Chelatococcus sp. HY11: one gene and its partner. The protein of the gene in region 1 interacts with the protein of each later gene in a pairwise test. Links are inferred from orthologs where the notes say so. Each region holds a gene or a part of one and is shown on either strand. Other genes may lie near its edges.

Evidence for each region.
Region 2: the proteins of KIO74_RS16770 (region 1) and cyoB interact in binary tests that used the Escherichia coli proteins (3 or more experiments, as listed by UniProt). The link is inferred for Chelatococcus sp. HY11 from one-to-one orthologs.

What each region holds. Positions count from the first base shown.
Region 1 is NZ_JAHBRX010000001.1:3,675,731-3,682,029, reverse strand. What follows is about bases 1,167-4,041. They hold KIO74_RS16770 (aminotransferase), read right to left. Parts: upstream 3,241-4,041; coding sequence 2,092-3,240; downstream 1,167-2,091. Other genes in these bases: cobU (bifunctional adenosylcobinamide kinase/adenosylcobinamide-phosphate guanylyltransferase), read left to right, coding at 3,624-4,041; KIO74_RS16765 (hypothetical protein), read left to right, coding at 3,230-3,454; KIO74_RS16775 (polyamine ABC transporter substrate-binding protein), read right to left, coding at 1,167-2,024. In the rest of the region: KIO74_RS16785 (glucokinase), read right to left, coding at 1-116; KIO74_RS16780 (hypothetical protein), read left to right, coding at 513-827; more of KIO74_RS16775, read right to left, coding at 927-1,166; more of cobU, read left to right, coding at 4,042-4,151; cobO (cob(I)yrinic acid a,c-diamide adenosyltransferase), read left to right, coding at 4,223-4,831; KIO74_RS16750 (VOC family protein), read left to right, coding at 4,915-5,322; KIO74_RS16745 (cobyric acid synthase), read left to right, coding at 5,324-6,299. UniProt on the Escherichia coli protein: Shows aminotransferase activity with methionine and histidine as substrates, and to a lesser extent also with phenylalanine.
Region 2 is NZ_JAHBRX010000002.1:156,262-162,576, forward strand. Bases 2,409-5,299 are described here. They hold cyoB (cytochrome o ubiquinol oxidase subunit I), read right to left. Parts: upstream 4,911-5,299; coding sequence 2,907-4,910; downstream 2,409-2,906. Other genes in these bases: cyoC (cytochrome o ubiquinol oxidase subunit III), read right to left, coding at 2,409-2,903; cyoA (ubiquinol oxidase subunit II), read right to left, coding at 4,925-5,299. In the rest of the region: KIO74_RS21815 (ATP-binding protein), read left to right, coding at 1-528; KIO74_RS21820 (response regulator transcription factor), read left to right, coding at 518-1,051; KIO74_RS21825 (SURF1 family protein), read right to left, coding at 1,052-1,879; cyoD (cytochrome o ubiquinol oxidase subunit IV), read right to left, coding at 1,876-2,271; more of cyoC, read right to left, coding at 2,268-2,408; more of cyoA, read right to left, coding at 5,300-6,094; KIO74_RS21850 (MFS transporter), read left to right, coding at 6,292-6,315. UniProt on the Escherichia coli protein: Cytochrome bo(3) ubiquinol oxidase is the terminal enzyme in the aerobic respiratory chain of E.coli that predominates when cells are grown at high aeration.

The DNA of each region.
Region 1 (6,299 bases):
GTATGTAGCTGCACGGAAGCTTCGAGGGCGCCGCCGGGGGCTTCTACCAGCGCGAAGCGCGCATTGGTGCCACCGATATCGCCGACCAGTACGGGGTGAGGAAATTTTGCCGTCATCGTCCCTGTAAACGAGAGCGTTGCGCCGAGGGTTCCGCTGCCAAAGCATCTCCGGAAATCCGGGCGACATGACGCTTCGGCCGACCTGTTTGATTGGTCCTTGTCCCGCTTTGGCGGAGCGGGGTCAAGCGCGAGGCCTGCCCGAACCAAGGTATCGGCACAGGAATGCGCCGGGAATGCCCAGCAAGACCGGGGATGTCCGGGGGGGTCCTGCGTCTAAGCGATTCCTTCACGCGAACCGGTTTCCACTGCGCCCACAAATGCTTTAGTGGCAATAAGTCAGGATCAGGCTATGCATGGCTCCGTATGGAGTGATGACGAGGACAGCGACGCATGCCTTCCAGAACGACAGGCTTGAACCGCGCGAAAGCCACGCGATTCTTGAGCGCAGGTTTCATGAGCATCGTTCTGGGCTTGAGCCTCGCGCCCGGCACGGCGCAGGCGCAGGCTGGCACAGCCGTTTGCAAGCGTGATCTCTTCGTTCTCGAATCAACGCTGAGCAATGCCTTGCGCAATCTGGAAGCCGTGGCGCAGGCGAGCGATGACGCCAAATGCAGCGCCTATCGCAAGCATGTCGATGTCATGCGCGAGGCGAGCAAGACTTTCACCCGTTGCACGACGGGGCGTGAGCGCCAGGAGAATGTGACGCAAATGGACGCATCGGTCGCTGATTTCCAGGCCCTGATTCGCTCGCGCTGCGCGAAACCTTGATTGGCAGGCCCCCCAAAGGGCGAGCCTGCTCTCTTCCAGCCAATGGCTGTATCGCTTGCATAGGCCCTACGAGAGGCCATATCCCGCAAGGCGCGGGCCTTAGCGTCCCGTTTTGATGCGGGTCCACAGGCGCGTCGCGGTGCGCTGGGCCTGCTCGTTATAGGCGGTGTTCGTGAACAGGCGCGACATGGTCTGCTCATCCGGATAGATGCCCGGATCGTTCAGGATCGCGGGATCGACATCCTTCTTCGCGGCCAGGTTGCCGCTGGCGTAGTGCACGGCATTGGCGTTGCGCGCCGCGATCTCGGGCCGGTTCATGAAATCGATGAAGGCATGCGCCTCCGCGACGTTCTTGGCATCGGCCGGGATAGCCATGGAATCGAACCACATCAGCGCGCCTTCCTTCGGAATGACATAGCCGATGTTGACGCCGTTCTTGGCCTCTTCCGCGCGGGTCTTGGCCTGCACGATATCGCCGGAATACCCGACCGCCACGCAGATGTCGCCGTTGGCGAGCGCGTTGATATATTCGGAGGAATGGAACTTGCGGATGTTGCCACGCACTTTCATGAGCGCATCGGTCGCCTTGTTGAGATCCTTCGAGTCCTTCGAATCGGGATTGAGGCCGACATAGTTCAGGACGCCGGGGAAGAGGTCCTCGGGCGAATCCAGCATATAGATGCCGCAATCCTTGAGTTTCGCCGCGACTTCAGGCTTCAGCACGAGATCCCAGGTATTCAGCGGCACATCGCCAAGCCGCTCCTTCACCTTGTCGACGTTCAGGCCGATGCCCGTGGTGCCCCACATGTAATTGACGGCATAGACATTGCCGGGGTCGAAGACGGTGAGCTTCTTGGCCACGTCCGGCCACATGTTGACGAGATTGGGAATCTTCGCCTTGTCGAGCGGTTGGAAGACCTTGGCCTTGATCTCGCGCTGCAGGAACGGTCCAGACGGCACGACGATGTCGTAGCCGGATTTGCCGGCAAGCAGCTTCGTCTCGACGATCTCGTTGTTGTCGTAGGTATCGTAGACGACCTTGATCCCCGTTTCCTTCGTGAACTCCTCGAGCACGGTAGGATCGATGTAGTCCGACCAGTTATAGACGTTGACTGTCTTGTCCTGCGCCAAGGCGACCCCGGCCGCGGCCAGCGCGGCGATCGACACCAAGGAGCGGAGCATCAGAGAACGGATCATGCCGGCTGTTCCCAAGCTGGAGTGCGTTTTCGTCTTGCTGGAGTGTTGCCAGACAATGTGAGGCAGTTCAACGGCTCTGCACAAGCCCTTCCAACTGCGCGAGGGCGCGGTCGAGAGTCGCGTCCGTCTTGGCGAAGCAGAAGCGCGCCACGGTGCGCACAGCCCCTTCGGCATAGAAGGCTGAAACGGGGATCGCGGCCACGCCGCGTTCCGTCACGAGGCGCTTGCAGAAATCGACGTCATCCCTCTCACCGAGCGGCGCGATGTCCACGTTGAGAAAATAGGTGCCGTGGCTCGGCAGCACGGTGAAGCCGCGCTCCTTGAGGCCATGGCTGAAACGATCGCGGCTGCGCTGGAAATCCGCCCGCATGCCGGTGAAATAGTCGTCGGCCTTGCCGAGGCCATAGGCGACGGCCGCCTGCAAGTTCGGCGCCGTGGTAAAGGTCAGGAACTGGTGCGCCTTGGCGAGCACCTTGAGGATGTCCGGCGCGGCACAGGCAAAGCCCACCTTCCACCCGGTCAGCGAAAAGATCTTGCCCGCCGAGCCGATCTTGACGGTGCGCTCGCGCATGCCGGGCTCCGCCATCAGCGGACGATGACAGCGCCCGTCGAACACCACATGTTCCCACACCTCGTCACACACCGCGATCGCATCATGCTTGACGCAGAAGCGAGCGAGCAAGGCGAGGTCTTCCTCCGGGAAAACGACGGCGGAGGGATTGAGCGGATTGTTGAACAGAACGACCTTCGTCTTGTCGGAGAAAGCCGCGGCGAGCGCCTCCTCCGTCAGGCGCCAATGCGGGGGCTGCAAGGTGACGAAGCGCGGCACGCCACCCGCACGCCGCACAAGCGGCAGATAGGCATCATACATCGGCTCGAAGAGCACGACCTCGTCACCCGGCTCGATGAGCGCGAACAGGGCACCCGCGATCGCCTCCGTGGCGCCTGATGTCACCATCACCTCATCCGCCCCGAGATCGAGCCCCTGGTGATCGGCGTAGTGCTGGGCGACCGCCTGCCTGAGTTCGGGCAGGCCCATCATCGGCGGATACTGGTTCCAGCCGGAGATCACGGCTTCCGCCGCCTTGGCACGAACGTCGTCCGGGCCGGCGCCGTCGGGAAAGCCCTGCCCGAGGTTCACCGCTCCCGTTTCGCGGGCGAGCTGCGACATGGATTCGAAGACTGTGGTGGGCAGGGAGGAGAAAATGCGGTTCATGGAGCAGCGCCTCTACAATGCGTCAGCCTTAGCACCGCCGACCGGCCGGCGAAACGGCATTCATCGCGCCATGCGCGTGGCGCGACACCCCGTTGTCGATCTCCTGCAACAGGCCGCGCGGGATATTGCAATCAGCGCATACCAGGGTGTGCCAGCGCACAGCCTGGACCGGGCTTCGGTGCAGGTCCGCCGCTCAGGGCTGGGGTTTGTTTGACTTCACAAGCGATGAAGCCGAAGGATGAGTCATCGGCTCGGCAGGGCCGTATGGCTGGACCGTTCTCCGGTGCCCCCTCCCAGCCTTGCGGACTTGCCGGGCCGGTTCCCGTTTTTGGGCAACGCCCCCGACGCCTTGCATTGCCCCGAGGGTCGTGACACCAATGGGCATGTCCCAGGCCAGCGCACCACGCCCCTTCCTGTCCCTGATCCTCGGCGGAGCCCGCTCTGGCAAGAGCCGCGTGGCCGAAGCCCGTATCACATCACTGCCGCAGCCGTGGATTTACCTCGCCACCTGTGAGCCGCGCGATAAGGAGATGGCCGAACGCATCGCCCATCACCGCGACCGCCGCGGCGGCGGATGGATCACCCGCGAGGAACCCATAGACATCGTGGAGGTGCTCGACGAGGCGCCGCCGGGCGTCCCGATGCTCATCGACTGCCTGACCCTCTGGCTCACCAATGTGATGCTGGCCGAATACGACGTCAGCGGGGAATGCGACCGGCTGGTCACGCGCCTGGAGGCCAACGACCGCCCCCTCGTCATCGTCAGCAACGAGGTCGGCCTCGGCATCGTGCCGGACAATGCGCTCGCCCGCGCTTTCCGCGACCAGGCGGGCCTCATCAACCAGCGCGTCGCGGCCATCGCCGATGAAGTGGTGATGGTCGCCGCCGGCCTTCCCCTGAAACTGAAATAGATCCGGTGCGGGGCCGCCGGTATCCAAACGGCCAGCAAGTTATCCCGCCCGCAAGTTATCCCGAGGACATCATGAGCCTGAGCACTGACGACGCGCGCCATCGCGACAAGATGATCAAGCGCAAGGCCGCCCAGGACGCGGAGGTTGCCTCCAAGACCATCGAGAAGGGCCTGCTCATCGTCCATACGGGCAAGGGCAAGGGCAAATCGACGGCCGCCTTCGGATTGATGCTGCGGGCTCTGGGCCATGGCTGGCCGGTCGGGGTCGTGCAGTTCATCAAGGGCGCCTGGTCGACCGGCGAGCGCAAGGCGCTGGAGGCCTTCGGAGACCAGGTGCGCTGGTACAGCATGGGCGAGGGCTTCACCTGGGAAACGCAGGATAAAGAGCGCGATATCGCCGCCGCGACCCGCGCCTGGGCGAAGGCCAGGGAACTCATGGACGATCCGGCCATTCGCCTTGTGGTCCTCGATGAGCTCAACATCGCGCTGCGCTATGACTATCTTCCGCTTAACGAGGTGGTGGAGGCTCTGAGCGCGCGACGCCCGGACCTGCACGTGATCGTCACCGGTCGCAACGCCAAGCTAGAACTCATCGCCGCCGCCGACCTCGTCACCGAGATGACGCCGGTGAAGCACCATTTCGAAGCGGGCGTGCGCGCGCAGGAAGGCATCGAGTTCTAGGCATCGAGTTCTGATGTAAGCCTGACGCCGCCAATCCGCGTTGCGTTGTTCGGGTTGCGGCGTTCAAGCGGAAGGACATCGCCATGCGGTTGCTGGTCAATATCGATGTGCCGGATCTCACGCTGGCCGTGGCCTTCTACACCGCGGCCTTCGGCCTGACGCCCGGGCGCCGCCTGGGCAAGACGGTCGTTGAACTCGACGGAGGCCAGGTTCCGATCTATCTGCTCGAGAAAGGACCGGGTACGGTCGGCGCCGCCAACGATCATCGGCGTTATGAGCGCCACTGGACACCCATCCATCTCGATGTCCCGGTCGATGATATCGAGATCGCTCTCGCCCGCGCCATCGCCGCCGGCGCGACGCTCGAAAGCGGCATAACAAGCGCCCCCTGGGGCAAGATAGCCATCTGCGCCGATCCTTTCGGCCACGGGTTCTGCCTGATCGAGTTCCTCAATCGCGGCTATGACGAAATCGCGGGCTCTGAAAGCTGATATGCGTCCCACCCCGGCCATCATGATCCAGGGCACCGGCTCCAATGTCGGCAAGTCGCTCCTCGTCGCCAGCCTCTGCCGGTACTTCGCCGGCCAGGGCCTCAGGGTGCGTCCGTTCAAGCCGCAGAACATGTCGAACAACGCCGCCGCGGTCGACGGGGGCGAGATCGGGAGGGCGCAGGCCCTGCAGGCACGGGCGGCCAGGGTGGCGCCATCAGTCCATATGAACCCGATCCTCCTGAAGCCCGAGAGCGAGCGCGGCTCGCAGCTCATCGTCCAGGGCCAGCGCTTCGGCCGGTTGGAGGCCCGCGATTTCACGTCGAAGCGCGAGCGGCTGATGCCCTTCGTCATGGAGAGCTTCACGCGCCTTGCCGAGGAAGCGGACCTCGTGATCGTCGAGGGAGCCGGTAGCCCGGCGGAGACCAACCTGCGTGGCGGCGACATCGCCAATATGGGCTTTGCCCGCGAGGCCGGCGTGCCCGTCATTCTGGGGGGCGATATCGACCGGGGCGGTGTCATCGCGAGCCTCGTCGGCACCCATGCGGTGCTGGAGGCTGACGACCGCGCGATGATCCGCGGCTTTCTCATCAACAAGTTCCGCGGAGACCCCAGCCTGTTCGCCGCTGGCCTCGACACCATCACCACCCGCACCGGCTGGCGGTCCATCGGCATCCTGCCCTGGTTTCCGGATGCCGGCCGCCTGCCCGCCGAGGACGCGATGGACCTGCGGCGTGGCCCGCCGAATCCCGACGGAAACCTTCGCATTGCCGTCCCGGTGCTGCCCCGCATCGCCAATTTCGACGATCTCGACCCGCTCCGGCTCGAACCCTCCGTGGCACTGACCTTCGTCGAGCGCGGGCAGGCCCTGCCCGGAGATGCGGATCTCATCATCCTGCCGGGCTCGAAGGCGACGATCGCCGACCTCGCCGTGTTCCGCGAGGAGGGCTGGCACATCGACCTCGCGGCCCACATCCGGC
Region 2 (6,315 bases), on another replicon or contig:
GTCGAACGCTGCAAGCAGATTGTCTCGGGTATCCTGATGTCTTCGGGCGAGGCCAGAGGTGAGGGTACGGTCAGAACGACCGTGAACGGTTTTATCGATGACCTGGTTGGGGAATGGCGGGCAAGTCGCTCACCCACGCATATCGACTACGTCAGCGCCTTCAGCCCGGATGTGGCCATCATTTCGGACCCCGCGTTGAAACAGGTCATCTTCAACATCTTTGATAACGCCCACGAGGCCTCGCCAAACTGGCTCGGGGTGACGGTCAGGCGGCACGAGGACGATTTCGTTCTGACGGTCAGCGACGTGGGACCAGGCTTCGATGACAGAATTCTCGCGGAACTCGGAAAGCCCTACCGCTCGAGCAAGAACAGGCCGGGCGGCGGCCTGGGGTTGTTCCTTGTCATGAATGTCGTGCGCAAGCTCGGCGGCACCGTCAAGGCCGAGAACCATCCCCGTGGCGGCGCGTCGGTCACTCTCACATTGCCGATCGCATCGCTTTCATCCGGAGGAAGCCGTGGACGCTAAGCCCTCACTTCTCATCATTGAAGACGATGCGTCTTTCGCAAAGGCGCTACGCAAGTCATTCGAGCGCCGTGGCTATGAGGTGGCCGTGAGCGACGGGATTGACACCGCGCGAAACGCCCTGGAGCAGATCGTGCCGGCCTATGCGGTGGTGGACCTCAAACTTGTCAGCGGTTCCGGACTCGAATGCGTGAAGATGTTGCACCAGCATGATCCGGAGATGAAGATCGTGGTTCTGACCGGCTTCGCGAGCATCGCGACCGCCGTGGAGGCCATCAAGCTGGGAGCTTGCCACTATTTGGCGAAACCGGCCAATTCAGATGAAATTGAGGCCGCGTGGGGCCGAGGGGAGGGCGATCCCACCGTTCCAATGACCGTGCGTCCGACGTCTATCAAGACGCTGGAATGGGAACGTATCCACGAAACGCTCGTGGAGACGGATTTCAATATTTCGGAGGCAGCACGGCGGCTCGGCATGCACCGGCGCACACTGGCGCGCAAGCTCGAGAAAAAGCAGGTCAGCTGACTACGACGGCAGGCCGCGGCGCAACCGGTACTCGCTACGCAAGACGAAAATGCCTGCCGCCAGCACCATCAGCGCGAGCGCGAACCAGGTCAGCGCGTAGACGAGGTGGTTGTTGGGAAAGTTGACGACGGTCAAGCCGCCGACCGGCGCAGACGGCGATGCCACGACACGATCCGCGTCAATGAAATAGGGAGCCGTATCGGACAATCCCTTCGCCTCGGCGATGGCAGCGGTATCCCGCGAATACCAGCGATCGTTGACGGGATCGTTCGCGCGCAGCGGCCCGCCCTTTGGCTCTGTGATGCGGAGGAGGCCTGTGACGGTCGTCTCGCCGGAAATCTGTCCGGCGGCGCGTGCCCCAGCATCGCGCAGTTCCGGCGGTACAAAGCCTCGATTGACGAGAACTGTGAAGCCGTCGGTGGCGCGCAGCGGCGTCAGCACCCAATAGCCACCCCCGTGTGCCGTCACCGCCTGGACCAGAGCTTCGCGATCATTGAGAAACCGCCCCGTGACGGTGACGCGGCGATATTCGTCGTTGGCGGTGTTGACTTGGGGCCAGGCTGCTGGCCCGGGAGCGGCAACCGGGGGGGCATGGATCCTGCCATCGACACGCGTGATCAGGTCCAGCTTCCACGCGCGCCGTTCAATCTGCCAGATGCCGAGGGACGTGAAGCCGGCAACGCCGATGACGGTGAGGATAGCGAGAAGGGCAAGCACCCACGTCGACCGAGGAACCGATGTGGCGGGCGCTGGTGTTCGGCTGCCGGCAGGCACGCGCTCCCGATGATGAACATCGGGAGCGCGTGCCGTGCCGGAAACCCCTGTCACGGGGTCTGACCCGTCGTATGACCAGGCATCATGTTGGTATCGAGGTGATACATGACCCAGAGCGAGCCGGAGAGCGCAATGAAGACGATGATCAGCGTGAAGACGAGGGCCATCATCGTCCAGCCGCCTTCAGAGTGGAAATCCATGTGCAGGAAGTAGATCATGTGGACCACGATCTGCACGATGGCGAAGGCCATGATGGCGACCGCGGTGATCTCGTTGCTGGCAATGGGACGGGCCATAACCAGCCAGAACGGAACGGCTGTCAGGATGACGGACAGCACGAAGCCAGTAAGATAACTGCGCAACGTGCCGTGGGAGGGACCCGTCTCGTGTTCCGCGTAACCATGGTCGTGGGTGGGCGCGTGAGCGGCGCGGCTGTCGGTGCTCATCGAAGCATCCCCATGAGATAGACAAAGGTGAAGACACCGATCCAGATCACATCCAGGAAGTGCCAGAACATGCTGAGGCACATCAGGCGGCGCCGATTGGCGACAATCAGGCCATGCTTGTGAACCTGGACCATCAAGGTGACGAGCCAGATCGTGCCGAATGTCACATGAAGTCCGTGCGTGCCGACGAGCGCGAAGAACGATGACAGGAATGCGCTGCGCTGCGGGGTTGCGCCCACATGGAACATATGAGCGAACTCGTAGAGTTCGATCGAGAGGAAGGCGAGGCCGAACACGCCTGTGACCGCAAGCCAGGCCTGCGTGGCGGCAACGCGCCCCTGCGCCATCGTCAGCATGGCGAAGCCGTATGTGATCGATGACAACAAGAGCATCGACGTATTGAGCGCGACAAGGCGAAGATCGAAGAGATCCTTCGGACCCGGCCCCGCAGCGAGGTTGCCGCCGAGCACGCCGAAAGTCGCGAACAGGACCGCAAAGATGAGGCAGTCGCTCATCAGGTAGATCCAGAAGCCGAGCAGGGTGCTCGACCCCTCCTCATGGTTGTGATCCTCCACGAGGTAAAAGGTTGTGGCGCCTTGCTCGGCCTTCGCGGTGCTGAGTACTGCTGTCATGACCTACACCTGCGCGGAGAGAGTGCGCGTCCGCGCAGCTTCGGTGTGCGCAACCTCGTCGGCAGGAATGTAGAAATCGCGCTTGTAGTTGAAGGTATGGCCGATGGCCGTTGCGATGAGGCCGACGAAGCTCAGCGCCGCGAGCCACCACACATACCAGATGAGCGCGACGGCGAGGACGACGCTGAACCCCGCGAGAAACACGCCAGCCGGCGTGTTTCTCGGCATATGAATGGGCCTGAAACCTTCCAGGGGCCGCTCATAACCACGTGTCTTCATGTCCCACCAGGCATCACCGTCGTGCACGACGGGCGTGAAGGCGAAGTTGTAGTCCGGCGGCGGCGATGACGTGGCCCACTCGAGGGTCCGGCCGTGCCAGGGGTCGCCGGTCGTGTCGCGCAGCTGGTCTCGCCTCATGATGCTGACGGCGATCTGCATGAGAAACGAAAGGATGCCGCACAGGATCAGGAAAGCGCCGAAGCCCGCGATCACGAACCAGATCTGCAGCGAGGGATCGTCGAACACCCTGAGCCGCCGCGTGACACCCATCAAGCCAAGTACATAGAGCGGCATGAAGGCAAAGAAGAAGCCGGTGACCCAGAACCAGAACGACATCTTGCCCCAGAACGGATCCAGCCTGAACCCGAATGCCTTCGGGAACCAGAAGGTCATGCCGGCGAAGAGGCCGAACAGCACGCCGCCGATGATGACGTTGTGGAAATGCGCGACGAGGAACAGGCTGTTGTGGAGCACGAAGTCGGCGGGTGGAACCGCGAGGAGCACGCCCGTCATGCCACCGATGACGAAGATCAGCATGAAGCCGATGGTCCACATCATCGGCAGCTCAAACCGGATGCGACCCCGATACATCGTGAACAGCCAGTTGAAGATCTTGGCGCCCGTCGGGATCGAAATGATCATCGTCGTTATGCCAAAGAACGAGTTCACGCTGGCGCCCGACCCCATGGTGAAAAAGTGGTGCAACCACACGAGGTAGGACAGAATGGTGATGCACACGGTCGCGTAGACCATAGACGTGTACCCGAACAGCCTCTTGCCGGAGAAAGTCGAGGCGACTTCGGAGAAGATGCCGAACGCCGGCAGGATCAGAATATAGACTTCCGGATGCCCCCAGATCCAGATGAGGTTGACGTACATCATCGGGTTGCCGCCAAAGTCATTCGTGAAGAAGTTGGTCCCCACGTAACGATCGAGCGACAGGAGCACGAGAACGGCGGTCAGCACCGGGAAGGACGCGACGATCAGCACGTTGGTGCAGAGCGAGGTCCACGTGAAGATCGGCATTTTCATCATGGTCATGCCGGGGCAGCGCATCTTGACGATCGTGCAGATCAGGTTGATGCCCGATAAAGTCGTTCCCACGCCCGCGACCTGCAGCGCCCATATGTAATAGTCCACGCCGACATCCGGACTGTATTGGATGCCTGACAAAGGCGGATAAGCCAGCCAGCCTGTCTTGGCGAACTCGCCGATAAACAGCGACATCATTACGATGACCGCGCCGCCTGCCGTCATCCAGAAGCTGAAGTTGTTGAGGAACGGGAACGAAACGTCGCGCGCGCCGATCTGTAGAGGCACGACATAGTTCATCAATCCGGTGACCAGCGGCATCGCCACGAAAAAGATCATGATCACGCCGTGGGCCGTGAAGATCTGGTCGTAATGATGGGCGTTGAGATAGCCTTCGCTGCCATTGAAGGCCATTGCCTGTTGCAGACGCATCATGATGGCGTCGGAAAAGCCGCGCAGCAGCATGACGATGCCGAGGATCATATACATGATCCCTATGCGCTTGTGGTCCACGGTGGTGAACCATTCGCGCCAAAGGTAGCCCCACAGGCGAAAATAGGTGATCGCGCCGAGAAGACAGGCTCCCAGGAAGGCGACGACCATGAAGGTCACGACGACGATTGGCTCATTCAGCGGCAGCGAGGCGAGGCTGAAACGTCCAAGAAGAAAGCTGTGGTTCGCAGTAGGATCAGTCATATCAATCGAGCCGATCAGGATCTTTGCGACTGGCGCATGTCGAGAAGCCAGGAGGCGCGCGGCGACGGCGCGGGCGTGAACGAAGGACGGGGCAGGCCGGCGCCGACGATGGGCGACCCCTTGATGGGCAGTGGCTTGACGGCGCCCTGATTGAGCGCGGCGTTCGCCTCCTCGACGGAGCAGATGCTGACGAGATAGGTCGGCGTCGGGCCGAAGACCGCACCGCGCCTGGCTGTTTTGTCATAGTGCAAGCGCATCAAATCGACGCCGGCAAGTCCGAGGCCGCCCTGTGCGTCAATGGCCATCATCTCATGGGCGCACATTTTGCCCGGTTCGACGCAGCGGTTGACAATGGCGGCGAAGAGCTGCGGATCGACCGCGCCGTACCGGCGAACCGGGACGTTCTCACTGGGCTTCTCAAGATCGAGATACTCCTGCCGACCGAGGTTCTCGCTCGAAGCCCTGGTCTGCGCGATCCAGGCCTCGAAGTCGGCATCGGACAGCCCGCGGAACGTGAAGCGCATGCCCGAGAAGCCCGCGCCGCTGTAATTGGCGGAGAACCCCTGATAGGCGCCATCCTTGTTGATCACGGCGTGGAGCCTAGTCTCCATGCCGGGCATCGCGTAGATCATCCCTGCGAGCGCCGGCACGTAGAACGAGTTCATCACCGAGGATGAGGTGATCCGGAAGCTGATCGGGCGATTCACAGGCGCGGCGAATTCATTCACAAGCGCGATCTTTTGCTCGGGATAGATGAACAGCCACTTCCAATCCAGCGCCACGACCTCGACTTCGAGCGGCTTCACATCCCGGGCCACCGGCTCGCCAGGCGCGATACGATCGAGCGGGCGGTAAGGATCCAGCAAATGGGTCCCCATCCAGGTCAGGGCCCCGAGGCATATGATGATCAACAGCGGCGCCGCCCAGATGACGAGCTCAAGCTGTGTGGAATGCGACCATTCCGGATCGTAGTCGGCTTCCTTGTTCGTATGCCGGTATCGCCATGCGAAGATGACAGTGAGCAGCATCACCGGCACGATGATGAGCAGCATGAGGATCGTGGACGCTATAATGAGGTCACGCTGCTGCTCGGCAACGTCGCCAGCTGGCCTCATGACCACAAAGTTGCAGCCGGCGAGCACAAGCCCGAGCGGCAACAGGGCGAATAGGCGAAGTTTGCTCACAAGCTTACCCATAGCCAGATCCATCAATGGCCGGCACCGCTAGCTGCGCTGCAGCAAAAGGGACATTGGACAAAATGTCCAATGCCCCGTCAGGCCGGCATGAGACACAAGGCGACTTCAGACTAGACTTGCGAACGCTATCAGATAGCGGCAGGATGCCAAGCGAGGAACGACATTTGGCTAGCGGTGCGAACAACATGGCGCCTGCGTCATCGACATTG